One region of the Bacillus sp. XB1 genome, then DNA from elsewhere that is predicted to be linked to it. Evidence: riboswitches for the same ligand, from Rfam matches in the RefSeq annotation. Region 1 holds a riboswitch; the other holds the start of a gene.
What was found. Region 1 has a riboswitch for preQ1 ahead of ACK1U5_RS10520 (QueT transporter family protein). Riboswitches for the same ligand answer to the same signal wherever they lie in the genome.
Positions count from the first base shown of each region.

Region 2: linked by a shared signal. The riboswitch ahead of queC (7-cyano-7-deazaguanine synthase QueC) and the one ahead of ACK1U5_RS10520 (QueT transporter family protein) in region 1 are both predicted to bind preQ1.

Region 1 covers NZ_JBNRIL010000001.1:2,051,289-2,067,541, forward strand. The annotation lists gene ACK1U5_RS10445 (MerR family transcriptional regulator) at 1-589, opposite strand, end outside; gene ACK1U5_RS10450 (ribonuclease J) at 684-2,357, opposite strand; gene ACK1U5_RS10455 (cation:proton antiporter) at 2,691-3,854, shown strand; gene ACK1U5_RS10460 (DUF3986 family protein) at 3,918-4,280, opposite strand; gene ACK1U5_RS10465 (aspartate aminotransferase family protein) at 4,280-5,629, opposite strand; gene ACK1U5_RS10470 (solute symporter family protein) at 5,821-7,371, opposite strand; gene ACK1U5_RS10475 (DUF485 domain-containing protein) at 7,374-7,715, opposite strand; gene ACK1U5_RS10480 (sterol desaturase family protein) at 7,938-8,567, opposite strand; gene ACK1U5_RS10485 (hypothetical protein) at 8,646-8,939, opposite strand; gene ACK1U5_RS10490 (LysE family transporter) at 8,959-9,702, opposite strand; gene ACK1U5_RS10495 (YqcI/YcgG family protein) at 9,717-10,445, opposite strand; gene cspB (cold shock-like protein CspB) at 10,709-10,906, shown strand; gene ACK1U5_RS10505 (DUF2564 family protein) at 11,026-11,274, shown strand; gene ACK1U5_RS10510 (zinc-finger domain-containing protein) at 11,308-11,484, opposite strand; gene ACK1U5_RS10515 (ribonuclease H family protein) at 11,497-12,156, opposite strand; gene ACK1U5_RS10520 (QueT transporter family protein) at 12,308-12,793, opposite strand; PreQ1 riboswitch class I at 12,800-12,844, opposite strand; gene ACK1U5_RS10525 (aldose 1-epimerase family protein) at 12,978-13,850, shown strand; gene ACK1U5_RS10530 (reverse transcriptase-like protein) at 13,920-14,306, shown strand; gene ACK1U5_RS10535 (DMT family transporter) at 14,320-15,225, shown strand; gene ACK1U5_RS10540 (DUF6123 family protein) at 15,228-15,488, opposite strand; gene ACK1U5_RS10545 (cysteine hydrolase family protein) at 15,671-16,231, shown strand.
Region 2 covers NZ_JBNRIL010000001.1:2,292,588-2,308,840, forward strand. The annotation lists gene ACK1U5_RS11740 (GntR family transcriptional regulator) at 1-143, opposite strand, end outside; partial or broken gene ACK1U5_RS11745 (ribonucleotide-diphosphate reductase subunit beta) at 360-755, opposite strand; gene ACK1U5_RS11750 (GIY-YIG nuclease family protein) at 885-1,658, opposite strand; partial or broken gene ACK1U5_RS11755 (ribonucleotide-diphosphate reductase subunit beta) at 1,848-2,426, opposite strand; gene nrdE (class 1b ribonucleoside-diphosphate reductase subunit alpha) at 2,581-4,665, opposite strand; gene nrdI (class Ib ribonucleoside-diphosphate reductase assembly flavoprotein NrdI) at 4,652-5,011, opposite strand; gene ACK1U5_RS11770 (hypothetical protein) at 5,489-5,806, opposite strand; gene ACK1U5_RS11775 (hypothetical protein) at 5,906-6,100, opposite strand; gene ACK1U5_RS11780 (GNAT family N-acetyltransferase) at 6,430-7,008, shown strand; gene ACK1U5_RS11785 (hypothetical protein) at 7,044-7,646, opposite strand; gene ACK1U5_RS11790 (hypothetical protein) at 7,735-7,890, opposite strand; gene ACK1U5_RS11795 (YkvS family protein) at 8,151-8,336, shown strand; gene queF (preQ(1) synthase) at 8,385-8,882, opposite strand; gene queE (7-carboxy-7-deazaguanine synthase QueE) at 8,901-9,617, opposite strand; gene queD (6-carboxytetrahydropterin synthase QueD) at 9,610-10,101, opposite strand; gene queC (7-cyano-7-deazaguanine synthase QueC) at 10,101-10,763, opposite strand; PreQ1 riboswitch class I at 10,857-10,900, opposite strand; gene kinB (sporulation sensor histidine kinase KinB) at 11,107-12,315, shown strand; gene ACK1U5_RS11825 (DUF6254 family protein) at 12,327-12,443, opposite strand; gene ACK1U5_RS11830 (DinB family protein) at 12,545-13,078, opposite strand; gene ACK1U5_RS11835 (M3 family oligoendopeptidase) at 13,216-14,910, opposite strand; gene ACK1U5_RS11840 (MarR family winged helix-turn-helix transcriptional regulator) at 15,067-15,513, opposite strand; gene ACK1U5_RS11845 (DUF3149 domain-containing protein) at 15,709-16,253, shown strand, end outside.

The sequences.
Region 1 (16,253 bases):
CCAAAAGAATAAATACACTGCTATATGCTTGAAACTCATTTTGCATTAACCCTTTTTTCGCAACAGTTACACCAATATCTCCAGAAAATAAGCTATCATCCATTTGCCTCATATTTTTTTGCAACGAATGAATGTAGTACTCAAACATATCATCCGTCGTATTCGGGGCAACCGCAATAGCTGTTATTTTTCGCTGCGGGATCTCTTTTATTACCATTTGTTCAGCTTTTGCTTTTGTTGCTTCCTTAATTAAATGAATTCTATGCTCCATTTTCGCTAAAGCATACTCAATTTCTCTTTGTTTCTTCAGCATCATCTCTTGTTGTTTTTCCAGTAAATTGAGTGCGTATGCTGGATTTCTTTCATCAATATATTTTTTAATTTCCTTTAATGGAATGTTTAATTGGCGTAAAAACTTAATCGTATCTAATAGTGAAAATTGATCGATTGTATAATAACGATAATTCGTTTGAGGATCAACAATGGACGGATGAAAAATTCCTTTTTCATCATAATACCTTAATGTAGATTCTGCGATATTATGCATTTTTGCCATTTCTCCAATTGTAAAACGTTTATTTAATAACATCTTTTATTTCCTTCCATTTCTATTTATTTCATTATATGTTCATTTTGTCTTCAAAACAAAAAAGAATTCCCATACGAGAATTCTTTTTTTACTATTAAACCTCTATTATTATAGGAAGAATCATCGGCTTTCGTTTTGTATTTGTATATATATACTTCCCTAACGCTTCTCTTACCTCCCTTTTCAAAATACCCCAGCTATTCACATTCTCTTTCTTTAAATTATTAATTGTAATAACAGCTAATTTATTTAATTCTCTTAAAAATTCTTCTGAATCACGAACATAGACAAATCCACGAGAAATAATATCAGGACCTGAAATTATTTCTCCATCCACTTTATTAAAAGTAATAACTATAACGAGCATTCCATCTTCTGAAAGTTGTTTACGATCACGTAATAATGCATTTCCAACATCTCCAATTCCTAATCCATCTACATATATATTTCCTGCCTGTATTCTTCTAGATTGAATTGCCACTTCATTACTAATATCTACAACATCTCCATTACGTACGATAAAGATATTTTCCTTTTCAATACCAATTGATTCTGCTAACAAACTATGGTGATGTAGCATTCTAAACTCTCCATGAATTGGGATAAAATATTTAGGTTTCATTAAAGTGAGCATTAATTTCAATTCTTCTTGATACGCATGACCAGATACATGGACTCCAGTAGAACTACCTGATCCATAAATTACTTTTGCTCCTAAAGCAAATAGATTATCTATAATTCTTGAAACGTTACGTTCATTTCCTGGAATCGGAGTCGCAGCTATAATAACCGTATCTTCTGGTAAAACATCAACTTGTCTATAGTTTCCACTCGCTAAACGCGCTAAAGCTGCCATCGGTTCTCCTTGACTTCCTGTACAAAGTATCGCAACCTGCTTTGGATCTAAACGATTTACCTCATTTGCTTCAATTAACATACCTTCTGGAATATGTAAATACCCTTTCTCTAGAGCAACTTCTACTACATTTACCATACTTCTCCCGAGCAAAGCCAATTTTCGATTTGTTTTTATGCAAGCTTCAACTATTTGCTGAACACGATTCACATTAGAAGCAAATGTAGAAATAATTACTTTTCTATTTGCTTTCATAAATATTTCCTCTACCCGTTCTCCTACTGACCTTTCTGATGGAGTAAAACCTGGGCGTTCTGCATTTGTGCTTTCAGATAATAAAGCTAGTACACCTTCACTTCCTATTTTAGCCATTTTATGAATATCAGGATGTTGATTATTTACTGGTGTTAAATCAAATTTAAAATCACCTGTATGTACTACAGTACCTTCTGGTGTATGAAAAACAATACCGAGACAATCCGGAATACTGTGGTTCGTTTTAAAAAAGGTTGCCTTAATAGAACCACAATCAATTTCTGATTCTGAATGAATAACGATTAATTCCGTATCATTTTGAAGATTGTGTTCCTTTAATTTAATTTCAATTAAACCTAACGTTAACTTTGTTGCATAGATTGGTACATTTAGTTGTTTTAAAAAATATGGTATTCCGCCAATATGGTCCTCATGCCCGTGCGTTACTACTAAACCGCGAATTTTTTCTTTATTTTCTTGCAAATATGTGACGTCTGGAATTATTAAATCAATCCCTAATAAACTTTCATCTGGAAATTTAGATCCACAATCAATGACGACAATATCATTTTCATATTGGATAGCATACATATTTTTTCCTATTTCATTTACTCCACCTAAAGCAACAATAGACAAGTTATTTTTTAATGAATTCAAATGATAAAACCTCCTTTTCACATTTATAATTCGTGAAATAGCATTTAGGCTTTATTATTTGTAATGAAAAAGGACTTCATACTATTTCATACATATAAAAATTCACACACTATTCTTATATGTATACCTCTAATAACACCGTCTCTCTCTAAAAAAGCTCCCATTTTTTCATTGATTTTTTGCAAAATGTATTATATATTAATTACAGGTTCAAATTACGAGTTCAAAAGAACTTGTAATCAGACCCTTTTGTTTAATGGGTTTTACATATTTTCATTAGGCAAATTCCGAGAAATCGTATGATAAAACTAAAAATGATGAGGAGAGGATCAGATGGAATTCGAATTTTTCTTTCAAATTGCACTTATTTTATTAAGTACAAAGCTTGCTGGTGATCTTAGTGTTAGATTAGGTCAACCTTCTGTACTAGGTAAATTAATTGTCGGTATCGTTATCGGTCCAGCTGTATTAGGTTGGATTGAAAATTCAGAGCTTCTAACTCAATTAAGTAATGTCGGGGTTATTCTTCTAATGTTTATGGCTGGACTTGAAACAGACTTAGAAGAATTAAACGCCAATCGTAATTCTTCTTTAGCAGTTGCACTCGGAGGTATTATTCTTCCATTCGTAGGTGGTTACGTTTCTGGCCTTGTTATGGGAATGGAACAAGGAAACGCTGTATTCTTAGGATTACTTCTATGTGCGACAAGTGTTAGTATTTCCGTACAAACACTTCGTGATTTAGGTAAAATGAAAACACGTGAAAGTACGACGATGCTTGGAGCCGCTGTATTTGATGATATTCTTGTTGTTATTTTATTAGCATTCGCAATGAGCTTCTTAGGCACTGATGATGTTAACTTAACAATGGTTATCTTGAAGAAAGTAGTATTCTTCGCTTCTATTATTTTAATCGGATGGAAAGGTGTTCCAGCAATTATGCGTTGGTTGTCACCACTGCGCGTATCTGAGTCTATCGTGAGCGCAGCTCTTATCATCTGTTTCTCATTCGCATATTTCGGCGAACTATTAGGAATTGCTGGTATTATCGGTGCTTTCGCTGCTGGTATTGCAATTTCTCAAACAAACTACAAACATGAAGTAGAAAAGAAAGTAGAACCAATTGCTTACGCTATGTTCGTTCCGGTATTCTTCGTTAGTATCGGTATGAATATTACATTTGACGGTATTGGCAATCAAATTTGGTTCATCTTAGCATTAACAGTAATCGCTGTATTAACGAAACTAATTGGTTGTGGTGTTGGTGCACGCATGACTGGATTTGATGCTAAGTCTTCTGCAATTATCGGTTCTGGTATGGTTTCTCGTGGTGAAGTTGCACTTATCATTGCAGGAACAGGACTTTCTTCAGGTCTATTGGCACAAGATTACTTTACAGCAATCGTTATTGTCGTTATTTTAACTACAATGATTACACCACCAATGTTAAAATACACGTTTGGTGCAAAAGATAAAGCAATGAAAGCAAGTAAATAAGTTTACTATAATAAAAGGAGATTGCTATTTTATAAGATAGCAATCTCCTTTTTCATTTTATCTTTAAACAATTCCATTCGTTTTTAACCATTTTTCAAAAATAGTTCGTGCTTCTTCATCATTGATATCATTACTAAATGAATACACCTTAATACCATAATCATCTATATATTCACCCAGTTTCATTTCCTCCACTTTCTTATAAAAATCGTCCACCTCATAGTGCGGAATATAAGCATCCCAAACTGGTTCATGTATTCTTTTGTACGCTGTCACTTCTAAATCATATCCATCTTCATAATATCCGATGTGATAATGTTGATTAGGATCATATTTCTTCATAATAATTCCCCTCCCTTTGAAAAATTTATCATATTTCACATAATAAACAAAAGCGAGCTGTATATTACAGCTCGCTCGATTCATTAAATACGTTCCATCGCCGTCTTCAACGTTCCAACAACAAAGGCAATTTCTTCACTTGAAATAATAAGCGGTGGTGCTAATGTTAAGACGTTATTATATCCTGCTGTCGTCATACCGTTTCGTCCTATAATAAGCCCTTTTTCTTTACAAGCATTTACGACACTTGCGATTTTGTCGTTATCAATTGGCTCTTTCGTCTCTTTATCATTTACTAATTCAATTCCAACTAATAGACCTTTTCCTCTAATATCCCCAACAAGCGGATGTTCCCCAATTTCATCTTTTAGTTGCTCTAATAAAAGGGAACCCATTTGCGCAGATCGCTCAATTAAATTTTCATTTTCCATAATCTCTAAGTTTTTAAGGGCTAATGCACAAGCTGCTGGATTTCCACCAAATGTATTAATATGTCGGAAGAATTCATACTCTCCCTTCCCTTTAAATGCTTCATATATTTCTTTTTTCACAGCTGTTGCAGATAATGGTAAATATGCGCTCGTAATGCCTTTTGCCATTGTAATAATATCTGGCTTCACATCATAATTCATAAATCCGAATGCTTTTCCTGTACGACCGAAGCCGCAAATCACTTCATCACTTATAAGCAAGGCACCGTGTTTTTGACATGTCTCATGAACAGCTTTCATATAGTCTTGTGGTGGCATTAATATGCCCCCGCCTGTAATAATAGGTTCCATAATAAACGCAGCAATTGTTTCACTTAATTCCCACGTCATAACACGATCGACTTCTTTCACACATTCTACATCATAAATATGCTGCCCTTCAATTTCAGGCATACGGTAACAATCCGGTGGTGTTACGTGTAAAAAGCCTGAAGCAAACGGCTCATATTGATATCTACGCTGCGCTTGTCCCGTCGCTGCCATTGTCGCCATTGTATTCCCGTGATACCCACGATAACGTGACATAAATTTATAACGATGTGGTTCACCTTTTTGCGCATAGTATTGCCTTGCTATTTTAAAAGCTGTTTCGTTCGCTTCTGAACCACTATTTGAGAAGAAAATAACATACTCTCCCCCAAGCCACTCATTTAACTTTTCAGCAAGCTTTATAGCTGGTTCATGAGATTGTGACATTGGAAAGTATGATAATGTTTGTAATTGCTTATAAGCCGCTTCTGCGAGCTCCGTTCTTCCATATCCACTATTCACACACCAAAGACCACTCATACCATCTAAATATCTTTTTCCTTGTATATCTTCAACCCAGCACCCTTCAGCTTTTGCCCCTACCATTGTACTATTTGGACTAAAGGGACGCATTCCGTGCCAAACATATTGCTCATCTTTTGCTAATAATTCATCAGTTTGCTTCGTTTTCATCATTACTTCCACCTTCCATAACAACTTATTTTTCACAAAAGCTGCGCTGGTGCCATGATGACTTAAATTTCTCCCTGCTATTTTCATTCCACAAAATTAAGACAAATCCTACTTACAAATCAGTAATATTTACAAGAAAATGACAAAAGAAAAAAGAGCTTTTCTTATCTATCGAAAAGCTCCTCTTTTATTTAATGTGAAGACGCATCACTAATACCTTGACCAGTATTAGATTTCACAAGAATTTCATCAAATTTCGCTGCATCTTCTTTCTTACTAGATAAAACAGTTCCTAAATATGCTGCAAGAAATCCGAGCGGAATTGAAATAATTCCTGGTGTCGTATATGGGAATATCGCTTCCCCAACAAAAATAGCTTTTCCAGCTACAGGGTTCCAAACATTCGGACTCAACGCTACGAGAACAATTGCTGATACGAGCCCTACAATCATACCGGAAATAGCACCCGTTGTATTAAAACGCTTCCAATATATTGTAAATAAAATCACTGGTAGATTTGCACTCGCTGCAACTGCAAATGCTAATGATACTAAAAATGCTACGTTTAATGTTTGGGCAAATAATGCAAGTATGATAGATAATATCGCTACCCCAATAGATGCATAACGAGCCATAGATACTTGCTCTTTTTCCGTTGATTTCCCTTTGCGAATAATCTCATTATAAAAATCATGAGCGAATGCTGATGCTGCCGTTAATACGAGACCTGCCACTACAGCCAAAATTGTTGCAAAAGCAATTGCTGATACGAAAGCAAATAAGAAGTCTCCACCTAACGCTTTGGCTAATAAAGGTGCTGCCATATTACCCGCTGGGTTCGCTTTAATAATCGCTTCATTTCCTACAAACGCTGCCGCACCAAATCCTAAGAAAATCGTCATAATATAAAATGCACCAATTAACCATGTCGCATATACGACAGATTGACGTGCAGTTTTTGCATCACGTACTGTAAAAAAGCGGACAAGTATATGTGGTAATCCAGCTGTACCAAGTACTAGTCCTAAATTTAAAGAAAGTGTATCAAGGCCATCCTTATACTTTACACCTGGATTTAAAAATGAATCTTTTAATGGTGTAGCTGTTTTCATTTGGGCAAACATTTCAGTCACGCTGAAGTTGAATTTTGCGAAAACGATAACAGAAATAATAAACGTACCGGCCATAAGTAATACAGCCTTTACAATTTGTACCCAGCTCGTTGCTGTCATACCACCAAAAATAACATACACCGTCATAAGTGTTCCAACGATTAATACAGATGTCGTATATTCAATCCCTAATAATAATTTAATAAGTGCACCCGCGCCAACTAATTGTGCAATCATATAAAAGATAGAAATCGTCATCGTATTAAGAGCTGCAACTCCGCGAACTTTTTTCGCGTCAAAGCGTGCTGCAATCATATCCGCCAAAGTGTACTTTCCTAAATTTCTAAGCGGTTCTGCAACAAGATATAGTACAACTAAATAAGCAACTAAAAAACCGATACTATAAAAGAATCCATCAAACCCAGTTAATGCGATTGCTCCAGCTATACCGAGAAATGAAGCAGCAGACATGTAATCTCCAGCAATGGCCAGACCATTTTGCCAACCAGTTAATCCCCCTCCAGCCGTATAAAATTCACTCGCATTTTTCGTTTTTTTCGATGCAAAATAGGTTATGACGAGCGTACCAAGAACAATAATTAAAAATAGTGCAAATGCAGTAGTATTCAAGTTCAGCCCCTCCCTTTTTGCATATCTTGCAAAATTTTTCGGGAGATTTCATCAAATGATTCTGCTTTTTTGCTATAAATCATACATAGTGCCCATGTCATAATAAATTGGGAAAAAGCAAATACCCACGCCCATGTAACGTCTCCAAATGCAGGTGTATTAAGCACCTTTGAATACGATGTTAGAATAGGTAATGCGATAAAAAAACTAAAAAAGAAAATACTCATTGGAATGATAAACTTCTTTTTCGTATTTAATAACAATTGAAATTCTTCCGACTGAACGACCTCTGTATAATTCACCTCATTTTGCAACTTACGTGCTGACGTATCGTCTCGTTTCATTAACCGATCCCCTCTCTTACTTAAAATACACTTCCCCCTTGCATACCTAAAGACTAAATTTTATAAATATTCAGAAACTTATATTCATTTTAGACAATCCATGCATTCATGCAAAGATTTTTTGATAGACATTTTTCGGCAATTTCCCCTAAATTTTTAATATACTTTTTCAAAATAAAGTGACACCTTACTTATTTATCCTCATTAAGACAAAAGCAGTGCTTAACGCACTACTTTTGTCTTTTTTTCCTTTTCTAAATTACGAGCCGTTTCGCTTAACTCAACATCTTTTCCGTCTTTAAGTGTTCCAAATATAAAATCGAATACTGGATTTGAAACACCAAACCAAAACTTTTCGTTTTTATAATGGTGTAATATATGTTGTTTTTTTAGCCATCTTCCAAACTTAGTGACGGGACGAATCGGTCTATGAGCAATATAATGTTTCCATTCGTAAACGAGCAGCATGATAATCATTCCGATTCCAAATGAAAGTGCAATAGTAACACTTTTTGTAATACCATATGCTATAAGTAAATATATAGTAAAACTAGGTATACTAAACCATACAGGTAAAAACAAAAGTTTTAAATCATCTGGATATACGTGGTGATCATAATGCAATCTTCTTAACATTTTTAATAGAAATTTGTTTTTAGGTGGCTTTATATGGAATAAAAAACGATGTGTCATATATTCATTAAGCGTATAGAAAACAATCCCAAACATACATGCTAACATGCCAAACCAAGTAAAAAATTGCATTTTTAAAATAATAATGAAAATAAATAGAATGCTATACATAATAACAATATCATGTTGTAAAAAGAACTCTTTCCCCACTTTCTTCATCTTATTTCCCCCTTTTCCAAAAAAACAGCCGCAACATATCGTTACGACTATTTCTTTTCTATTCTTATTCTATTCACTTTACAAATTTGCCTGCTGTTCTATTGCCGAGAAAAAATTGTTTGATCCAAATATATTTTGCTTCGGAATAATATGTTCCACTGCAAACACTGTTACTTCTCCTCTTTGCACTTCTCCAATAATGAGCCCAAATATTTCATGATTTACTGCAAACGTCGGTTGCTTTGTTTGTAACAATCTTGCAGCATTATGAAATACCGCTTCATATAGTGGATTTCTATCAGTAATTTCTTTTCGGATTTTTGGCGCTAACGTAATTATAATTTCTTTTCCGTCAATAGTGGTTCGATACATAAAAATCTCCCCTTCAATCTTATGTGAACAACTGTAAAGCTTTGTATGCAAAATGTATAGAGTAACCTACTAAAATAATACCTGCTCCGGCTGTTATGTAGCCAAGCGCTTTTGGTTTTAATAAAGTTCTTCCAAAATGTACAGAAAAAGCAATATTTAAATTCCATAAAATAATACCAACAATAATGCAAAGACTGTACAAAAAAGCTTCTTGTTTCGTTACCTTCGTAAGTAATGAGCTAAGTGTACTTCCGTATATACCAAACCAAAAAACAAGATTTAATGGATTGGATATCGCAATTAAAAATCCTGCCATAAACGATTGCTTAAGGCCACCTACCTCTTCTTTTTTATATTCCATATTCGATTCGAAAATTCCTTGTTTTACACTTTGAAATCCTAAATAAAATAACAAGAAAAAACCCGTGCAATACATGAAGGCTTGTACATATGTATACATAAACACAGAAGATAAACCGAAATAAATGAGAAGCATAAATAAAACATCTGCAGTCATTCCACCAATTCCAACAACCCAAGCGTGCCAAAAACCACGTTCAATTCCTCGTTTTAACATTTCAATATTAATCGGCCCTACTGGCGCAGCTAATGATATACCTAATACGATTTGCTGTATAATTGCTCCAATCATCGCTCTATCCTTTCTACTCTCTTTACTACTAGTTAATGATGTAATTTTAAAAAATAGACTAGCTTTCATAATAAAATACCCTTTTTTATCCAAAATATACAAAAGAGCCATCTAGATGATGGCTCTTACTTTTCTATCCTATGAAGAAAAGGACATTTCCCTTTTATTGGCTCTACATCGTCTCCTATGAAATATTGTTTCCATTCACGATGCTCTGGGTCACCATAATGACTAATGTTAGGATGTTTCGGCAATTGATCCCACTTTTCAACTCGCTCACGGACCATTTGTCTTGAATATGCTCCTTTAGGACGATCTCCCTCTAATCCATCAAAAATAGTGCGTGGCTGAAACCCAATAACGAGAGAATTCCCTAAATGTCTAGTTTTTCGTTGTTTATAAGCTGGCGCATTTCCAAATGCGAATATTGGCTCACCACCAAATGAAAATTCCCATAAATAATGGTCTGGGTCTTCAGGAATTTGCTTTGGCCATGCTTGATTATCGTTTTCATGTAAATACTGTAACACTTTCCAAAAAGAATCACGGTAATATTCGAGTGATTGTTCTTCACATTCCGGTTCTACAAAAAGGAAAAAGCCCCTTCTTACAATCGGTCTCTCTTTCATTAACTCTAAAAAAGATAACATTGTATGCGGCAAATGACTCCAATCATTATGAGAAAGAAATGAATAACGAAGTTCATTCTTTTTCAAAGCTGTTAAACCGAAATAACATGGAAAAGTTGGTTCTAACACAACATTTGAAAAAATCTCAAATTCTTTTGCAACCCAATCCGGTATGTCGGTTCTCGTTCTCATTCCTTCATTATCTAATAAGCAAGACTTATTCATTCTTTCACCTCATTATGTATAGCATTCAATTAAGAATATTACGTACAAGGCCTGTCCTATACCTATTTAAAAATTTGACTGGAAAATTATTTAAAAATACAAAAAAATAAAATCGCTTACTTGACTAATTTCTCCCAATTCGTGTATATTTAAATTAATCATTTAGCAGAATATTCAAGAATATAGCATTTTTAGTTTATATTATTTTTTAAAATGAATTTCACTAAATGAAAATAGTAAACGCTTTTAGGAGGAATTGTAACATGCAAGGAAAAGTAAAATGGTTTAACAACGAAAAAGGTTTTGGATTTATCGAAATGGAAGGCGCTGACGATGTATTCGTACATTTCTCTGCTATTCAAGGAGACGGCTACAAAGCTTTAGAAGAAGGTCAAGAAGTATCTTTCGACATTACTGAAGGTAACCGCGGACCTCAAGCTGCTAACGTAGTAAAACTTTAATCCAACATATAACAGGAGGTTGCCTTACTTGGTAACCTCCTTTGTTATTCCTTTGTATATTTCCGTTTTACAGAGCAAAAACTATGTGAAATGCGCACTATACAAAGGAGGAATTATTAATGGGATCAGAAGTAAATGATTTTGAAGAAGTGAAATTCCGTGTAGAAACAGCACAAAAAATGGTAGGATCAGCAACAATTTCAATGGATCCAGATACATTAGAGCATGCTACTACTGCTGTAGAAGCAGCTCGCTCTCAGCTTGAAATTATGAAATCTGTTGCAACTGATTTAGATGAGCCATTTTTAATGAATGAGGAAAAGAAATTAAATAAATGTGAGCATCAACTAAACGAAGCAAGACACTAAAAAACATCCAGAGAATTTTCTCTGGATGTTTTTTCATGACAACTGTTCTCCATACTTTTTCAATGTTTCTCCAACTGTACATTGCCGTATACAAAATGAATGGGCATAATATTTACTATTTGTCTTTCGATTATGTTCTCGCAAGAAACATCCTTCACAATACGTTTCTAATAAGTCATTTACCTCTGTAATGAGTTGCTTTTTATCCACCTTTGCACCTCTCTATTCAGTTATTTCTTTATGACTATCAATAACTGTTCCTTCCAATGCTTGCGTAGCTAATTGATGTGCTTCTTTATTTTGTTTTCTAGATATTGGTTCACATATAAGTTTTAATTTCATTTGCTTCGCCTTTTGTTCGATTTGATCTAAATAATGGTTTAAATGCTCATCATAACAAGGCCATTCTCCGGCTAATTGCTGCAGTACAACTTGAGAATCACCGTGAAGTGTGACTGCTTCATACTTAACCCCTAATTCCTCGAGTATATTCATACCGTATAGTAACGATGCATATTCCGCTTCATTATTATCATATATACCTTCTATATATGCATTGCGGCGAATCCGGTAGTTTGTATTTCCTTTTTTATAATACACACATATACCAACGCCAGCTTCTTTCGTTTGCACATCATATCCCCCATCAAAATAAACGAGTATTTCTTGGGGATCTTCCTCTACTTGCTTACTTAACTTTTTCATCTCTTTTAATGACCATTCTGCGTCCATTTCATCATAAAATGAAATTTCTTTTACTCTTCCTGTTTTCTCAAAATCCTCTGCAAATTGAAGTACTTCTTCTATGTTCATATACTCTGTCGTTAATTCCGTCTGCAATCCGCGCTTCGTTTTATACAACCAATGAATTTTATATTTCATACTACATTCCCCTTATGTAAGACTTCTTATTTATCCGGCTAATTGAAGCCTCACTTTATTTTATTATATTTTATCAAGAGTCACAGTATTATATTCAATATAATCACATACAAAAAGAGCCATCCTATATAAGGAATAGCTCTTTCATCTATTACATAAATCTTTCAAATTGTACTCGCTTATTAATCCAGTACATTACAGGCATACCGATCGCCATTACTACGAATTCACCTGCTGCACATGTTAACCAAGTCCACATAAATGGTAGGTCAAATGCAAGATGAAGTTCAATTGCAATCATAAACATTGTAATCGTAAAGATAACTGTATTAAAAATCATACGAGCCCAAACACCTTTAATAAATCGCATAGAAATAATCGTTGCAACTAATGCAAGAATAGATTGCCCTACTCCAAATACTAAATCATAAGCGATCATAGGTGAGAAAAAGAGATTCGTTAAAAATACACCTAATACAATTCCGTAAATTGCTTTCTTGTTAAATACAACGAGATGATTAAACATCTCTGAAATACGAAACTGTACATTCGTAAAGCCAAATGGCTGAATAAGCATAGAAACAGCAATATATAATGCCGCTAAAATACCATTACCGACTAATGTTCTAATATTCATGACAAAATCTCCTTAGTTTTTTTACGTGGGATGGTTTCGAACCACGTTATTCGTTTTTTAAGCAACAAGATTATATTTTACGTGGTAGCCCCTCTTTCGTCAATAGATTTCCTATCATAAACTACCTTTTTCCTTTTAGACAACGTATAATGAAACATATGAAAGATTTAGGAGGTTTCACTTCATGACAGCAACAATTCAAAATGAAAAAGTGATCGTTTCCATTTCTGACAAAGGTGCAGAATTACAGAGCGTTCGCTTAAAAGAAGACAACATAGAATATTTATGGCAAGGTGATTCTACTTATTGGGGACGCCGTGCACCAATTTTGTTCCCAATTGTTGGTCGATTAGTAGATAATACATACTACGTAGACGGTAAACCATATTCATTAACACAACACGGTTTCGCTCGTGATCTTACTTTCTCTGTGAAAGAACAAAGCGAAACAAAGATCACTTATATCGTTACTAGTAATGAAGAAACATTAAAAAAATACCCATACGAATTCGAATTACTCGTTTCTTATGAGCTAGATGGACAAAGTGTTCATGTAACATATGAAGTAAACAATCCTACTTCTAAAGAAATGTTCTTCTCAATCGGCGCACATCCTGGATTCAACTTCCCTTTATTGGACGGTGAATCATTTACAGATTATCACTTATCGTTTAATGGTTCGGAACGCTTAGAAACAAGCGTATTAGAAGGACCTTATCTTTCAAACAAAAAGCAATTAATCGCTGAAAATACGACTGAATTGCCACTTACATACGATTTATTCAAAAATGATGCACTTATTTTTGAACATATGAATACGAATGAAATTTCGATTCGTTCTCATAAACATAATAAATTTGTAAAAGTAGAATTTGATGGATTTCCATTTGTCGGCGTATGGACACCAGGGGATAACGCACCTTTCTTATGTATTGAACCTTGGTATGGAATCGCTGATGAAGTAAATCCAGCAAAAGATTTCAAGGACAAAAAGGGAATTCAATCTTTACAAGCGAATGAAACATTTACATGTCGTTACAGCATCACAATCGGATAACTACCCTATCCCCTACTTCAAAAAAATATTTAAGTAGGGGATAATCTTATAATTTGGAGGTTTCTCATTTTGATTGAAGTATATATTGATGGTGCATCAAAAGGAAATCCTGGTCCTTCTGGTGCAGGAGTGTTTATTAAAGGCGTTCAGCCGCCTGTACAATTATCAGTACCACTTGGAACAATGTCCAATCATGAAGCAGAATACCGCGCTTTACTTCTAGCATTAAAATATTGCATCGAGCATAATTATAGCACTGTCTCTTTTCGTACAGATTCCCAGCTTGTCGAACGGGCTGTTGAAAAAGAATACGCAAAAAATAAAATATTTGCACCTCTTTTAGATGAAGCACTGCAGTACATAAAAAACTTCGATCTCTTTTTTATTAAGTGGATTCCAAGTAGTCAAAATAAAGTAGCTGATGAATTAGCTAGAAAAGCTATCTTACAAAATTAACGGGGGTATGAGTGTGAAAAGAGAGTGGATTGCTCCTCTTGCTTTATTATTTGTCTCTTTTATTTGGGGAGCTACGTTTGTTGTCGTTCAAAACGCTATGTCTTTCGTTGGTCCATTTACGTTTAATGGTATTCGTTTTTTATTCGCTGGAATTATTTTATTATTCGTTCAAATTATTTTCTCACAGAAAACTTCAAAACAAGAATTAAAACATAGTAGTTTAGCTGGATTAATAGTTGGGTTCTTCTTATTTGTCGGCTATTTATTACAAACATTTGGCTTACTCTATACAACTTCTTCAAAAGCAGGTTTCTTAACTGGGCTAAGCATTGTTATGGTCCCAATCTTATCCTTTATCTTTTTAAAACAAAAAGCCACCATTTTCATCGTACTTGGTATTGCTGTAGCTACAACAGGTTTGTACTTATTAACAGCTGCTGATTCTTTCCAATTAAATATAGGAGATATACTTGTTCTCGGTTGTGCAGTCGCTTTCGCTGCCCATATTCTTATTAACGGCTTCTTTTCTAAAAAAATATCACCTTTATTATTAAGCACATCTCAAGTATTAGCTGTTGGTATATTTTCTTCTATTTGCGCTTTCTTGTTTGAAGATTGGGAAAAGTTATTTTCAGTATCACTATGGACGAATCAATCCTTTTTATTCGCACTCTTTCTAACTGCCCTGTTTGCAACATCTATTGCTTTTTTCATTCAAACATCGGCACAAAAACACACTTCTCCAACGAGAGTAGCAATTATTTTCGCAATGGAGCCCGTTTTTGCTGCATTAACAGGCGTTCTCGTTGCAAATGAACAACTTTCTATTTCTGCTATTATCGGATGTCTATGTATTTTTCTAGGCATGATTTTTGTTGAATTACCTTCCAAAACAAAAAAAGAAGCGCAGGCTGCGTGAAGTTACGCTTGTAACTTCCGCATAAAAGCCTTAGCGCTTTTTTTATCTGTAATTTCTTCCTCTTTCAATCGTTCTAATAACGCAACGAAATAACTACCATCAAACTGCAATTGATGTTTAATTGTCGCTTCTATTGCTGCGTTCACAATCCCATCAGACGCACCAGTATATCCTTGTCCAAACATAATAAACCCTTGTGCTTCCTCTGATAATTTAAATCCTTTCGTATGTAAGAATGAAAGATAATCTTCTACTGTTTGCATGTTATTCCCACCTACTCAAAAATTCTCCATCTCCTATCATACATGTTTTTACACGCTATGAGAATGAAATTTCTTTGACAACTTTGTAAATCAATCTTCTACTTCTCTTACAATGGAGGATTTTCTAACAATCTGAAGGAATATGTACAGTGGAACTTATTTCATATTAAAGGGGAGACACGATGAAACAAGCACTATTAATTATCGACGCTCAGCAAGAATTAATTGATGGAAATGAGCAAGAAAATGAAGTTTTTCGTAAAACCGAGCTATTATCTACACTAAATATAGCCCTCCAGAAAGCAATAGATTCAAATGCTCTTATTGTTTTCGTAAGAGATATCGATGTTGCTTCTGGTAGTGGCGAAGGATTTGAAGTACATAATCAAATTCAAGTACCCCAGTCTGCAATCTTTATTAATAAAGCAGCAACCAATTCATTCTACGGTACTTCTTTACTTGAACTTTTAAAAGAAGAAAACATTAATCATATTGTTATAGGCGGATGTAAAACAGAACATTGCATTGACACTGCCGTTAGGACAGCAACTGTACAAGGATTTGACGTTACATTAATTAAAAACGGTCATTCAACAACTGATTCTAACGTATTGTCTGCAGAACAAATTATTGGTCATCACAATAAAACTTTACACGGTCATTATAACGTTGATCATTTTTCTATGGTGCGAGATATCGAGGAAGACCTCTTTCAGCCAACTCATGACCAATATCGTGATTAAATTGGCTCAAAAAAGAATCCTT
Region 2 (16,253 bases), 240 kb from region 1:
GGATTCACTTGTAATTCACTCGCTAATTCACGGACAGAGGGAATTTTATCACCAGGCAATAAATGTCCTGTTACGATCTCTTTTTTTATGTATTCCATTACCTGAATGTAAATTGGTGTATTTGGAGAAAACTCTATTTTCATTTCTTCCCTCCTTTTGTATCGGTGTACTAGTTAAATAATACACTGATACAAAAGGTTTGTAAATACCCATTTAATTACAAAAAAGTTCTATCCGTTAACCGAATAGAACTTCCCAAATATAAATCGCTATACAAAAATAATAGTGTTATGTAAACAAAATTATAAAGAAAAGCTGTCTTATCAATCAATAAGACAGCTTTTCCTTATAATCCTATATTAAAAGTTAAACACGAAGTCATCGTCAGCTAACTTTTCAACGTTCGTTGCTTTTACGTAACCATTTCCTTTTACAGAGAAGAAATCATGGTTTTTCGTATCTGTACGTAAACCATTTAAAACGATTGGGTTAATTTCTTCTTCTTCAAACTTCGGCTCAAGCCCTAAGTTCATAAGCCCTTTATTTGCATTGTAACGAACGAAACGATTTACATCTTCTACAAGACCGATAGAAGTGTAAATTTCTTCTGTATAGGCCATTTCAATTTCATATAGTTCCATTAATAACTCTTGTGTTTCTTTTTGCACTTCTTGTTGCTCTTCTACAGAAAGTTCTGCGAAGATTTGTTGTGCTAAAATACCGACGAATACGCCGTGAATTGACTCATCCTTTACCTTCACATAAGTTCGCTACTCCTATGCCGTTTATACAGCTTACAGTTTCCTGTAAGAAGAGACTATATCATCTACCTTCTCAGGTAGCCCTCCATTTCGATTTAAGGGATTCTCACCCACCGCTTGGCCCTACTCCTCTTGCGGAATTTCACCGCCATTGGGATAGTCGTTGAACGTTCCTTTATCTACGTATCGCACCCACCACTGTTTATACAGTTTTCGATGTCTGATACGGCTTCCTGTGCCGCTCGATAACCCATGTTTTCTTTCAATGGATGCATTAGATTCACCGGCTTGTAGCATCTGAACGATATCCAAAAACATTTCAAGAGTCACACGTCCCCTTGTTTTCAGTTGGTGTTCAGATTTAACCGGCATATAATTTTGCACTTTTCCCCAAAGATATTTATAACGTTTCTTATGTCGAATTAAAGATACATAATTAGGATGAAGATTATACATATCAGCAATTTCTGGATTTGTCTTTCCGCACTTTAGTAGTTCTACAATCTCAAAAAATTGTGCATCTGTAATTTTTGATTGTGGATTTTTTTCACCTATAACACGTTGCCTTTTCTTCTCTAATTGTTCTTCAGTGAATTTAATTCCACCCAATCCTTCTCCGCCTAACGTCAAGTTATAGCCATTATTATAAGAATCATACAGCCAAATATACTGTTGCTCAATCTCACTCAATTCTTCCAATGAACATTCTATTTCCTCTAGAATTCCATATTCTAAAGTGGATTCATATTTACAGTATACTGCTTGTAAATACCTATTATAATGTGTACCACTCTTTAACATCCACATATGTTCCCTAATTCGTTTTAAATTTGAAACGTTCACATCTTTACCAATATAATACTTCCCATTGATTTTTAAATAGTAAATTCCGTACATGTTATCGCTAGATAAAGGCTTCGCTGCTGATTGCCCTATCAGCTATTCTCCTTTCCATCTATTGATAGTTAGAGAATAACCTGAATGCATATATTCATCAATAATAATACAGATAAATTTACAATAGGGGGTCCCAGCAATTAAAAGGGTTTTTCAATTGGTATCTCTACCAAAAGCCGCCATAAGTTAACGGATAATAAGGTTAATAATTTCACCACTTGCCGTCAGTTTACCTTGACCAGCTAAGTAAAGTGGATAGAAAAATCCACTATAGAATAAGTAACTTTCTAAGAACACACTTGCTACCATTGCCATGTATAACTCTTTTTTCGTTACTTCAGGCTTTAATAAACGACGATAGTAACTAGTAATAATACCAGCTTTTTTCTCAAGTAACGGATGATTGTCTACCCAGTCAAAAATATCATCAATTTCTTCTTCTGTAGCTAATGTTGTGAAAATGTGACTATAACTTTTCGCATGTACTTCTTCCATAGCTCCCATGAAAGCTAATACACTTTTCGCTTGTAAATTTTCAAGATGAACAAGTACAAGTGGCATTCCTTCGCCACCTTGTTTCGTATCTAAAAGTGTTAAACCACCTAATACACGCTTATAAGCAATTTGCTCTTCTTTCGATAATTGCACCCAAGTATTTTTGTCAGACGAAACCGCGATTTCTTCTTCTGTCCAAAACTGAGCGATGTTTTGCTTCCAAAACATTAAACTGAAATCATCTTCCTTTTTATTCCAGTTAACAGCGCGCATTGAATCACCCCTATATCTATTATTGTTCTACTGAACGGTTAAATTTCCATCTAACAATGAAAAGCTAACCGTTTAGTAGAACAAACCAAGTATGAGCAGGGTTCATAACCCTGCTCATACTATTGGGTTATTCATTTAGTATGGCAATATGCCATTAAACGGTACAAGCCACACACTCTTCCACGCTTAATTTACGTGTTCTCGTATAATACAGACTCTTTAAGCCTTTTTTATGTGCATAGATGTAGTAACGTGCTAATTCACGTGTTGAAATATCACTATTAACGTAAAGAATTGTACTAATTCCTTGGTCAATATGTTCTTGAATTTCTGCGATTAAATCAATTAATTTAAACTGATTCATATCGTAAGAAGATTTATAGTACCAGAACGTATCTTTTGATAAATACGGCATTGGATAATATGTTGTCGCATTCGCATATGTTCTTGATTCGATTTGACTTACGATCGGCATTACGCTTGAAGTTGCATTTTGAACGTAACTGATTGATTGTGTTGGAGCAATGGCAAGACGATATGAGTTGTATAAACCATTCTTCTGCACTTGCTCTTTTAAACTTGTCCAATCTTCTTTTGTCGGAATATGAATTCCTTCAAATAGTTGCTGAACTTTTTCAGTTACAGGACTGTAATCTGTCGTTTCATACTTTTCGAAGTATGTGCCATTCGCATAATCAGATTTATCGAAGTCTTTAAATGTCTCGCCTTTTTCTGTAGCGATTTCCATACTTTTCTCAATAGAATAGTAATTTAACATCATAAAGAATGTACGAGCGAATTCTTTCGCTTCTGCACTTTCATAAGCGATTTTATTTTTTGCTAAATATCCGTGTAAGTTCATTGCTCCAAGTCCAACTGAATGAAGCTCGTCATTTGCTTTTTTCACAGTTGGTGCATTCGGAATAATCGTCATATCAGAAACAGCTGTTAAAGCTTCCATTCCCGCATGAACTGCTTCACGAATTTCTTTATTTTCCATTACGTTTACGATATTTAACGATCCTAAGTTGCAGTTAATATCACGACGGATAATGTCATCTGTACCGTAATCATTTATTTCTGAAGTTTCTTGAAGCTGGAAGATTTCTGTACATAAGTTCGACATCTTCACAGTTCCAATATCCTTCAATGGATGTTGATTATTTGCATTTGATTTAAACATTAAGTATGGGTAACCAGACTCAAGCTGAATCATAGCGATTTTAATAAGCATATCACGTGCACTAATATCTAGTGGCTTCTTCTTCACTTTCGGATTGCTCATTAATTCATCGTACATTTCATCAATGTCAATATCATCTAAATGCTTGCCATATTCTTTATAAACCGTATAAGGCGCGAAAACATGGAAAGGTTCGTTTTTCTCAGCAAGCTCAAAGAACTTACTTGGAACGATAATTCCGATTGATAGAGACTGAATACGGCTCTTCTCATCGGCATTTATTTTTTTTGTATCAAGGAATTCAATAATATCCCAATGGAAAATGTTTAAATATACTGCACCGGCACCTTTTCGTTGGCCAAGCTGATTCGCATATGAAAACGAATCTTCAAGCAATTTCATAACAGGTACTACGCCACTTGCAGCGTTGTCGATACCTTTAATTTGCTCACCACGTGCGCGTAGCTTAGATAAGTTTAAAGCTACTCCCCCGCCGATTTTTGATAATTGCATCGCAGTATTAATGTTAAAGCCAATTGAATTTAAGCTATCATCCATCTCTAACAAGAAACAAGACACCATTTCTCCTCTTCTGCTTCTTCCCGCATTTAAAAAGGTTGGTGTCGCTGGTTGGTAGTTTTGTTTTACAATCATGCTTGCGAATTGTCTTGCTTTCGAAACATCACCGCGTCCTAAGTATAATGAAACAATTGCTACACGATCTTCATAGCTTTCTAAGTATTGTTTTTGATCATTCGTTTTTAACGCATAATCTTTGTAGAACTTAGATGCTGCCATATAAGATTGGAACTCGAAGTTTTCACCATAAGCGATGTTATATACTTCCTCTACTTCCTCCAAGCTATACTCGTCCAGAACGTTGTAATAGTAATCATGTTCTTTCATATACTCCATTCGCTCTGCCACGCTATTAAAAGGAACGGTATTCTCTCTAGCTTCTTCCATAAAGACTTCTAATGCCTCTTTATCTTTATGAAGCTGATAAAAACCGTCCTGCATTTGCGTGATTTCATTATTCAGTTCAATGTGTCGCAATCTCCCGCACCCTTTCCTTAAAATATTCTACATCGTTATTTGTTCCAGATAACTCAAATTTTGATACAATAGGCACTTCATATTTAGTAGAAATCTTGTCAGCACTTGCACCGAACATGTCTCCCCAGTTACGATTGCCGCTTGCAGATACGCCTTTTAATTTTTCATTATTGCGCTCTAAAAAGTCTAAAACACGTTCTGGTACATTTCCAAAACCTGTTGTATACGTAATAAGAATAAAGTCTTCATCTATTACTAGATCTTCATCAATTTGAACGGCCGGCATATTTAATTTGTGAATGAAACGCTTCACGTTTCCTGTCATAGAATCATATGCAACTAACATTTCCGACCCTCCCTCTCAAATCTATATTCTCTATATGTTGTTCTTGATTTCTCTATATATTGTATTACGTTTCAAAATAAGACACAAGATATATGTATAAATTCTTTCTTTTTTTAACTTTTACTTTTCGACATGATAGCCGTTTTTTTTCAATACAATGACTATGAAACAACATTCTAAAACTCATGTCAATAAAGTGCTTTTCAAAAAAGTTGTCAACGAATTTAACCTTATTTTTAAAAAAGTTAACAATATATTTTGTCATAAAACGGTAGATGCTGAAGAAATATATTTCTCCAGCATCACGCAAAAAAGAACAGATATGAAACTATAATCTGCTCTAAAAAACGATTACATTTATCAAATTTACCTTATTAAATATATTATACATATACTTTCGTTTTTCGTTACATACTAAAAGATAACTATTATAGAAAAAGATTATTATTATGGAACTTCAATTTATTTATGAAAAGTTTATTCAGAGTACTCAATGCGCAAAATATCTTTTACAAATATATGATGTGGATTTTCATCTTTATCAAGCATTGTACATACAGGAGCCTCTTCATCAAAGTATACAATCAGTCCTTCTACGTACTGATATGTATGTTGAACTTGTACAGTTACTTTAATTTCTATTGCTTCTTCATATGCTCTTTTTATTTTCTGAAGCATTTTTGCTGAACATTTTCGTTTCTCTGGATACATAACCATTCCCATAAATCGATTGCCGGCTCTATCTTTCCACATATAATCCCAATGTGGTAAAATGCCTTGTTTAAAATCGCCCATAATTCCCCTCTCCTTTATCTTTTATTTATCCCGCATGAAACGTCCGTTTGGTGAAGGCTACTAATCAGTGAGAGATGCCCTGCTGATCAAAATTCTCCTTTATGAACGTGGCGTTTCTGAATATGTATAAATCACTTGCCCGCCTCGCTGTGCGTTACCAATGAAATGCTTAAAGTCTTCTCTATTTACAACAACTTCTCTGAACGTATAAAATACATCTTTCGTAACAACATACTCCTTTATTTCACCATTTTTTAGCTGATCTAAAATTGTATTTGCTAATTCTTTATCCATGTATTTCACCTCTCTGCAATATTTTATCTTATATTCTATGGGTCAACAACTGTAAATTTATCCCGCTATTTGCAGGTAGTCCGATTGGTGTTGACTACTAATCAGTCGTAGAATGAACAAAAAATCTTACTGATTAACGTTTCACTTTATCTCGTTGTTATGCCATGATTTTATTTTCGTTATTTCGCAAACAATATTGTTTTACTATATGTCCACTAAATATCATATACTAACATAGCTACTTCTCTATATCAAACATTTCGGCATTCAATTATGCAAAGTTCCATACCACTATGCTACAATATACAAATAGAACTAGGAGGGATACTATGATTCGGAAAGCAAAAAAGACAGATGCAATGGCAATAGCTCCTTTATTGTATAATGCTCTGCATGAAATTGCTGAAAAAATCACAGGTAGCACAGTTGAAGCAGAAGTATTACTAGGACTTGAGACATGGTTCTCAAAAGAAAATAACCGTCTGAGCTACGAAAACTGTTTTGTCTATGAACAAGACGAGAGTGCAGTTGGAATTATTGTCGCTTATCACGGTAGTGAAGCAACACAGCTTGACGCACCAATTGTATATCACTTAAGAGCATTACATAAAGATGAATCAATTACGTTAGAAAAAGAAGCTGAGCTTGATGAGTATTACATTGATACATTATCAGTTTCAAGTGCACACGGCGGAAAAGGTATAGGTTCTAAATTAATTGAAGCTGCCGAAATCTATGCAACTGAAAAAGGGCATAAAAAAATCGCTTTACTTGTTAATTTAGAAAACAAACGCGCCTATTCACTATACGAAAAGTTAGGTTATAAAAAAGATGAAATTGTTATGCTAGTAGGGGAACCTTATGCTCATCTCGTAAAACCATTAAACGTCAAAATTTCTATATCTTAAAAAGAAAGCACACGATTTATATAAATCGTGTGCTTTTATGTTAAATTTGTATTTAATATATTTCCATCCATCGCCTCGTGAAACGTATATGTTGTACATCCCCATGGCTCTCTGTGCAAAATAGGAGAACCAGACCATCCCATCGCTCTCAGTTCGGCACCAATCATTACATTCACATAATTATGACCTACAAGAGCTATACTTCCATGTACGAGAGCATAACGATGTAACAGGTAAGCCGCTTGCCTTACCCTCTCTCTTACTTCCTTATAAGACTCAACACCTTTATGGTAGCCAAGTATCCATAATGTTCGTCCAATGAACATCCATACCTTAATTGTGCATTTCAACCACTTCGGAGCAAAAAAGCATGAAGGAACTTCAGCTTCTCTAAAAAGAGAATTTTGCATAAAAGATAAAGAATCCGTCAATTCAGCTGCTGATTGTACAGCACGCCTTTGATCACTTGTTAAGACAAATTTCGCTGCTTCAATTGCCTCTATTGTTTCTATCGGCATTTTAGCTTTTTGTATCATTGACTCGGAATCATACTGTTTCATCCATTCGTGAAATGAATTAATTGTCATCGGTTCTCTTATACGACTTAAACAACCATGACGAATAAAAGAAATCTTCATTCTTTTCACTCTCCATTCATCACTTATGAACTCTATTATGCACTAGTTCTAAACATCATACCACGCAAGAAAATAAAGTTATATCCCTTTACATCTCCCCACCACTATCATGTGTTATCGAAGCATGGATACCATCCATCCCATCAAAATATGTACTCGTATCATATTGACGAATCTTTTTTAAATGCATATAAGAAAATAAAAATAAAATTAAAGCTATAACACTCCCCACAAATTCAAACATCATTTTACCGCCTCTAATTTCTCCCACTTCAGCAGGTTATTCTACTTTTTCATTATACCTCGATATAAAGATTCTCGCATTTTTGCTATTTTTTCTAAAAAACATGGATTTTCTACATATTTTCTTACAAAAAGTGAATATTTTTCGAATTTTTACTTTGGAAACATTTACAAAGTAGGAAATATGGTTCAAAATAGGAGGAAATAAAAAAACCCAAATTTATTCTTTTTTTGGGAAAACTGTAACAAGGAGAGTTGCTTATGCAGATCGCAGAAACTGGAGATATCATCGAATTTAAAGGTGGAATGCAAGGCCGTGTTCAAAAAGTAAATCAAAACTCTGTTATTGTTGATATAACAATTATGAAGAATTTTAGAGAACTAGATATGGAACCTCTTACAGTTGTAAGTCATAAAAACTATACTGTCATTAATCAAAATGCATAATATAATAGAAAGAAAGGGCCTGTATAGTATACAGGCCCTTTCTTTCTATTAACGATTATCAATTGTTTCCGGATATAGATCGTGGTTCATCATGCGGTAGTCAGCCATTTGTTCATACTTCGTACCTGGGCGCCCGTAGTTGCAGTATGGATCAATTGAAATGCCACCACGTGGTGTGAATTTCCCCCATACCTCAATATAACGCGGATCCATTAATTTAATTAAATCGTTCATAATAACGTTCATGCAATCTTCGTGGAAATCACCATGATTGCGGAAACTAAATAAATACAACTTTAAAGATTTACTCTCTACCATTTTTTGCTCTGGAATATAGCTAATATAAATTGTTGCAAAATCTGGTTGTCCTGTTTTCGGGCATAAACTTGTAAATTCAGGACAATTGAATTTTACAAAATAATCACGGTTTGGATGATTATTATCAAATACCTCTAATATTTCTGGGCTATATTCAAATAAATATTTTGTATTTTGATTCCCTAGTAATGTTACATCTTTTAAATCTTCATCTAATCTTCCTGTCATTTTAAACATCCCTTCTCGTTATACGCCGCGCTTATTTCCCCATACTAACGCATGAAGCTGAGGCAATACTTTTGCATCATTCATCTCTTTACAATTTACAGCTTTATCAATCAGCCATTCATACTTATCTAATAAATTTTTTATAAGCATCGCATCATCCACTGTTTTTGTATCATCGTTTCCTACTTGTAAGAAAAATGGTACCTTTGGATAACGTTCGTGCATCTTAACTGCATATTCAAAATCATGATCATCGAATACTACTACTTTTAAACTAATATCTTTTCCTGCTAGTTTCTGAATAATAGCATCTAACTTATGAAAATCTGTTTTCATCGTTGAACTTGGTGGTTTTGGAGAAATTGTTACCTCATCAATTTGAAGTAACCAATCTTGCCATTTACTCCCTTGCGTTTCAATTGCCGTTCGCATTCCATTTTCTTTTAATATAGAAAGAAGAAACTCAATATTTTTCAGCAATGCCGGATTTCCACCTGAAATCGTAACATGAGAAAAATTTTCTCCTCCAATTGCAACAAGCTCATCCCAAATATCTTCTGGTGTCATCTGTCTAATTTGATCTTTAGCTGATCCATCCCACGTAAAAGCAGAATCACACCAAGCACAGCTATAATCACAACCAGCTGTACGGATAAACATTGTTTTTTGCCCTACAACCATTCCTTCACCTTGAATAGTCGGACCGAATATTTCTAAGACAGGGATTTTACTCATCAAGCATCCACTCCCGTCTTACTTCCGCATAACTAGTCGGCGTCTCAAATAGACGAACAAATTCAACGCGAGCTCCTTTATATTCGTTCACTCGATTCTCTTTTGTTAGTGCTTCTGCCATCTTTTCATAAATCCAAACGACCATATTTTCAGCAGTCGTATTCATTGCAGGTAACGTTTCGTTTAAATAACGATGATCTAGATAAATTTCGATTTCATTTTTCCAAATTTCTTTTATATCTCCAAAGTCAATTGCAAGACCTATTTCATTTACATATCCACTAATTCCAAATACAACTTTATATGTGTGACCGTGTAAGTTTTTACATTTCCCTTCATAACAGTGTAAATGGTGTGCTGCATCAAATGTAAATTCCTTGCTGACCATTACTCTTTTATTATGGTATTTGAGTTGTTTACGCTGAATATCCTTGTCCATTTTTTGCAAATTCTCTACGATGCGAAATCCAAAAAAGTTATCCATTAGTTATTCGCTCCTTCGCGTTCTTGTAGGTACGTATCTAATCCTGCTTTACGAAGTTGACATGCTGGACATTCACCGCAACCATCACCAATGATTCCGTTATAACATGTTAATGTTTTTTCTCGAACAAACTCAAATGCTCCAAGTTCATCTGATAATTTCCATGTTTCAGCCTTATCAATCCACATAAGTGGCGTGTGAATGACAAACGGGTAATCCATAGATAAATTTAAAGTAACATTTAACGATTTCACAAACACGTCACGGCAGTCTGGATAACCACTGAAATCAGTTTCACATACACCCGTTACAATATGACGTGCTCCAACTTGTTTTGCTAATACAGCAGCAAATGATAAGAAGAGTAAATTTCGTCCATCTACAAATGTCGATGGCAATTCACCTTCTTCATGTGTAATCTCCATATCCGTTCTCGTTAACGCATTTGGAGCAAGTTGATTTAATAGACTCATATCTAGTACCGTATGCTTTATTCCTAGTTCTTTTGCAATTTCCGCTGCACAATCAATTTCTAGCTTATGACGTTGATTGTAATTAAACGTTACAGCTTCTACCTCTGCAAACTGCTCTATTGCCCAAAATAAACATGTCGTACTATCTTGTCCTCCACTAAAAACAACAACTGCCTTTTCTTTTTTCATTTCACTCATTCTCCTTCTCTACTATAAATAAGAAGAAAGAACGTTCTTGAACTGTCACAATAAAAAAACAAAACAATACCTAAGGATATTGTTGTTTCCATAGTTTTTTATAGAGGGAGTTCGCGAACCTCTCCCGCGCGATGCACGGAATTTCTTCTTTCATTGACACAGCTTATTGTAACATATTGTATACTAGCGTAAAAATTTCTGATTTTTCCGCTATTTATTATTTCATTTCTTTCATTTTATAGTATGATTAATTTAATCTAAGAAGAGAGGAGGCATCCCACTGAAATCCTTTATTATTTATCTCTTTTTAAATATATTATTCATCCTGATTACAATGCTCGTATATCATTTATTTTGGAATCAAAAAGGGAAACGCTCTCCTAAATTAAATTCAGCTATATTCATTGTACTCTGTTGCCTTGCTACCGTACTCTGTATTACATTTGCAGCAAAAACAAATAATGGTTTTCAATTTGATATGCGCCATATTGTATTAATTGTCGGTACATTAACGGGAGGGCCTATTGCTGGTGGTTCTATCTTAGTTGTATTAAACATATATCGCTTATTATTAGGTGGGGTAGGTGTTTTCCCATCTCTTATCGGTTCTGTTCTTCTATTTATTGTTCTATTATTAACATATAAATTTTTCAATCGAACTTCTAATCGTATAAAAATAACACTTGCTATTATCTACAGTCTCACATACGGATTTAGTTGGATACCCTTCTTCCTTTCAAAGGTTACAAATAAGACTGATTATATACCGCATATTATTGTGTATGAATTATGTTCAATGCTTGGTACGATTCTAATTCTATATTTACTACACATATTACAAACTCAAGTTCGTCTCCAAAACGAACTTATAAATGCTGAAAAGTTTCATTTAATTGGTGAAATGGCAGCGTCTATCTCTCATGAAATTCGCAATCCATTAACTTCAACGAAAGGTTTTTTACAACTGTTACAATCAGGTACATGCACTGAGCAGGAACGAAAATTATATATCGACATTGCCATTAATGGCATCGAACAAGCAAATCATGTTCTTACAGATTATTTAACCTTTGCTAAACCAAGCATTGAAAAAGAACAAACATTACAGTTAGAAGAAGAATTACTACATGCATTGTCGTTAATTACACCGCTTGCTAATTTAACAAATGTACGTACTCATTATATAAAGCAAAGCACTTCTTTTTTTATCGTTGGAGAAAAGCAAAAACTAAATCAATGTTTATTAAATATTTTAAAAAATTGCATTGAGGCTATGCCAAAAGGCGGTGATCTTTATTTCACATTAGTTCCTGATCATAAGCATATTCAGTTATATATAAAAGATACAGGAGTCGGTATGGATTCAGAACAAGTAAAACGTCTTGGCTCTCCTTTTTATTCAACGAAAGAAAAAGGTACTGGACTTGGAATGATGGTCGTATTTAGTGTTGTTCAAGCTATGAATGGAAAAATTGATATTATAAGTGAAAAAGGAATCGGTACAACCTTTTTATTAACTTTTCCACTCATACAAAAAACGTGATGAAATACTCATCACGTTTTTTCTGTTCCTTCAACTAATTCAGCAAAAGCTTTCACTTTTCCGTGCGGTTGTTGATTTTCTTTACGTGCTTTCCAGGCGCGCTCTTCTTCTCGCTTCTTTTTAGACATGTTTTTTCAACTCCTTCTTTTCTTTCTCCATGTAGTATTCCAAAATAAGAAAGAAAACTATGCACGTATCAAAAAAGAAGTGGTTTCCCACTTCTTCCACTTTAGCGTTGCAAAATTGCATGTTTCGCCTCTTTTAACTGCGTAAGATGTCTTTGTTCATGCAAATCAAGAAATTGAACCCATTGATACAAATTCAGATCATTAAAAACAGGATGCTTTAATCCATTTTCAAATAAATCTTTTTCATCTATAACACTATGAAGCGCGTGTAATAGTTCTTGGCGTGAATGTTCTAGCAATTGAATTCCTTGCTGTTTTTTCATTAAAGTTTCTGTTGGTTGCATTTGCTGAGGAGCTTCTCGTTTATGTGTGCGATCAAGCGTAAGTTGGAGGTCTTTAAATGGAGTCATGTTTCTTTCCTTTTTTTGTAAAGCATATACAAGGGCAGACGTGACAGATTGTTCAACTAAATGCAAGTGGTGTAAAATTTGAATAATGCTCCATTTATCACGGCGTGGCTTTACATTCACTTCTGTGTCATTTAACATTTCAATTTCTGATAATAGCGTGCTTCGAGTAGACTGTAATGAGTTTACTAAACTTTCTAAACTTACATCCATATTAGATTGAAGCATACTTGTTCCCCCCTTTTGTTTGTGAAAAGAGGTGCTCCTTATTAGAAACACCTCTTTAGTATTCTGAATTTTCTTTTATTATCTCATCATTTTCCCATTATGTCGATGTTAAACATGTGAAAAAAAGCGCATGTTTTTTACAATTTTGTGTCGTCAATCGCATGTAACCATGCTTCAATTTCTGTAATAACACTTTTCACACAGCCTTCAGCAAATGGTGATGTTAAATTTGCAACTTCTACTAATTCTAAGAACGATTTACTTCCACCTTGTTGGCACAGATTCACATAATCTTCCCAAGCCTCTTGTCTATTATCTCTTGCACGTTTCCAAAATTGTAGCGCACAGATTTGAGCAAGCGTGTAATCAATATAATAGAACGGCGAACTATAAATATGTCCTTGACGTTGCCAAAAACCACCGCGCTCTAAATAATCATTATCCTCATAATCACGATGCGGTAAATATTTCTTCTCTATGTTACGCCATGCTGTCTTACGCTCTTCCGGTGATGCTTCAGGATTTTCATATACATAATGTTGATATTCGTCAACAGATACACCATAAGGTAAAAACAGGAGTGCTGAACTTAAGTGAGAGAAGTAATATTTATCTGCATCTTCTTCAAAGAATAGCTTCATCCATGGCCATGTAAAGAATTCCATACTCATAGAGTGGATTTCACATGCCTCATATGTTGGCCAATTATATTCTGGAATTTCAAATTTACGACTTTCATATACTTGGAAAGCATGACCTGCTTCATGTGTTAATACATCAATGTCACCAGATGTTCCATTGAAGTTTGAGAAAATAAATGGCGCTTTATAATTCTCAATATATGTACAATATCCGCCACCAGCTTTTCCTTTTTTCGCAACTAAATCTAATAAATCATTATCTAGCATGAAATTGAAAAATTCATCTGTTTCAACCGATAACTCTTTATACATTGTCTTTCCATGATCAACAATCCAATCCGCATCTCCTTTTGGAGTTGGGTTACCTGTAGCAAACTCAAAGTTTTCGTCGTAATAAGCTAACTTCTCTACACCGATACGTGCTTGTTGTCGCTTTCTTAATTCCGTTGTAACGGGAACGATATAATCTAGCACTTGCTGACGGTAATTAGCCACCATCTCCGCATTATAATCTGTACGGTACATTCTTGCATATCCAAGTTCAACAAAGTTTTTGAAACCTAAAGATTTTGCGATTTTCGTTCTCACTTTAACAAGCTCATCATAAATACGATCTAGTTCTTCCTCATTTCCAGCTAAAAATCCGTAGTATGCTTCACTTGCTGCTTTACGTTCGCTTCTTTCTTTTCCTTGCATAAACGGAATCAGTTGCGATAACGTTCTTTCTTCTCCAGCAAAGTCAATTTTTGCAGATGCTAATAACTGTGTATATTGCGATGATAATTTATTTTCTAATTGTAAATCTTTCACGACTTCATCTGAATATGTTTTTAAATCACATTCTGCTAGAGCAAATAATTGTTTTCCATAATACGCCTCTAATTCTTCACGAAATGGAGAATTAATGAGTGCCTTATAATATTTTGTACCATATCCTTGTACAACTGGAGAGAATTCATCAAAGAAATCCTGCTCCTCCTTATAAAAAGTATCCGTCGTATCAACAGAATGGCGAATGTAACAAAGGTTTCCCATTGTACCAAAATCGTTGCGAATCTCATTAATTGAATGAATGACTTGTTTTTGTTCTTCTACAGTTTTTGCGTTATCAAACTTCTCTAAAGCAACAGTAAATTTCTCTTTTAACTCTTCAATATTTGGGCGTTTATATTCATAGTCTTTAAATGACATGAACGAGCCTCCTCTCCATTACATACCTTTATTATAATTCAATACGTATTCTCGAATCCCCTCTTAATTTTCAACAAATTTCGGCAGTGACTGCCATGAGTTCATTACAAATAAAAAAGCCTTGGATTTATTTATCCAAAGCTCCTTTGGAACATATTATTTTTCATACTTCCCAATTTTTTTTAATAAATCAAGTAATTCATCTTTTTCATCTTTCGTTAACATTTCAAAAGACTGATGTATAACTTTCTCATGCCCCGGAAAAATAGAAGCAATAAAGTTCTCGCCAGACTCAGTTAATTGCGCGTAAATAACACGTCTGTCATTCGGACATGGGATTCTCTTTACTAATCCCTTTTTCTCCAACTTATCTACAACATATGTAATGCTGCCACTAGCTATTAAAATGCGCTCACCAATTTGCTGGAGTGGTTGACCGCCTTTATGATATAGCAGTTCTAATACAGCAAATTCAGTTGGATTTAACCCGTTACTTTGTATAGATTTATTTGTAGTATCCATAACAGAACGATGTACACGAGATAATGCAATAAATACTTTTAAAGATTGAGAAATATCTTCTCGTTCATTATTTGATGTCATACAACTTTCAACCCTTCACTTAAATTCTCAGCAATAAAAAGAAAATACCACTTCATACTTCATGTGAATTCCGAATGAGCATTCACTCATCCATTTCCTCTCCCCTAATATATTAAAAATCATTCTTGAATAAAAACATGACAATTTTAACATAGTTTATATATAATGATAATAAAAAAAGAAGGAGTACCACATTTGAAAGTCAAATTCCAAAGCATAATTATATATATATTGCTTGTTATCCTACCGACAATAGGGATTGGTGCTATATTTTATTCGTATCATACATATAAAATGAAACAGGAAAACAAATTATCTGCTCATACAGTTCTCTTTTTATATAGAGATTATTTGGATCATCATCTTGGTGAAGCAATTTCTGCTTTAGACATGCTTGCAAAAGTTGTAGGCACCGAGACTGGTAATATAAATGGCATTAAACAAATTGTACATGATACAGATGGAAACGATGCACGCTTTTCTGGTCTATATTACGCTACACCAGAAGGAGTCATTACAATCGCATCTGAAGATGAATCAAAGCCTATAGATGTTTCAGACCGTAAATATATTCAAGACGCGCTCCAAACTAAAAAAACCACTGTATCATCAGTCATTACTGATCGCGTTCTTGGACATAAAGCTATTATGATTGCTGCCCCCATATTTAATAAACAGAAGGAGCTCTCAGGATTATTATTAGCTAGTTTACGCTTTGATTACATTTCCTCTTCTTTAAA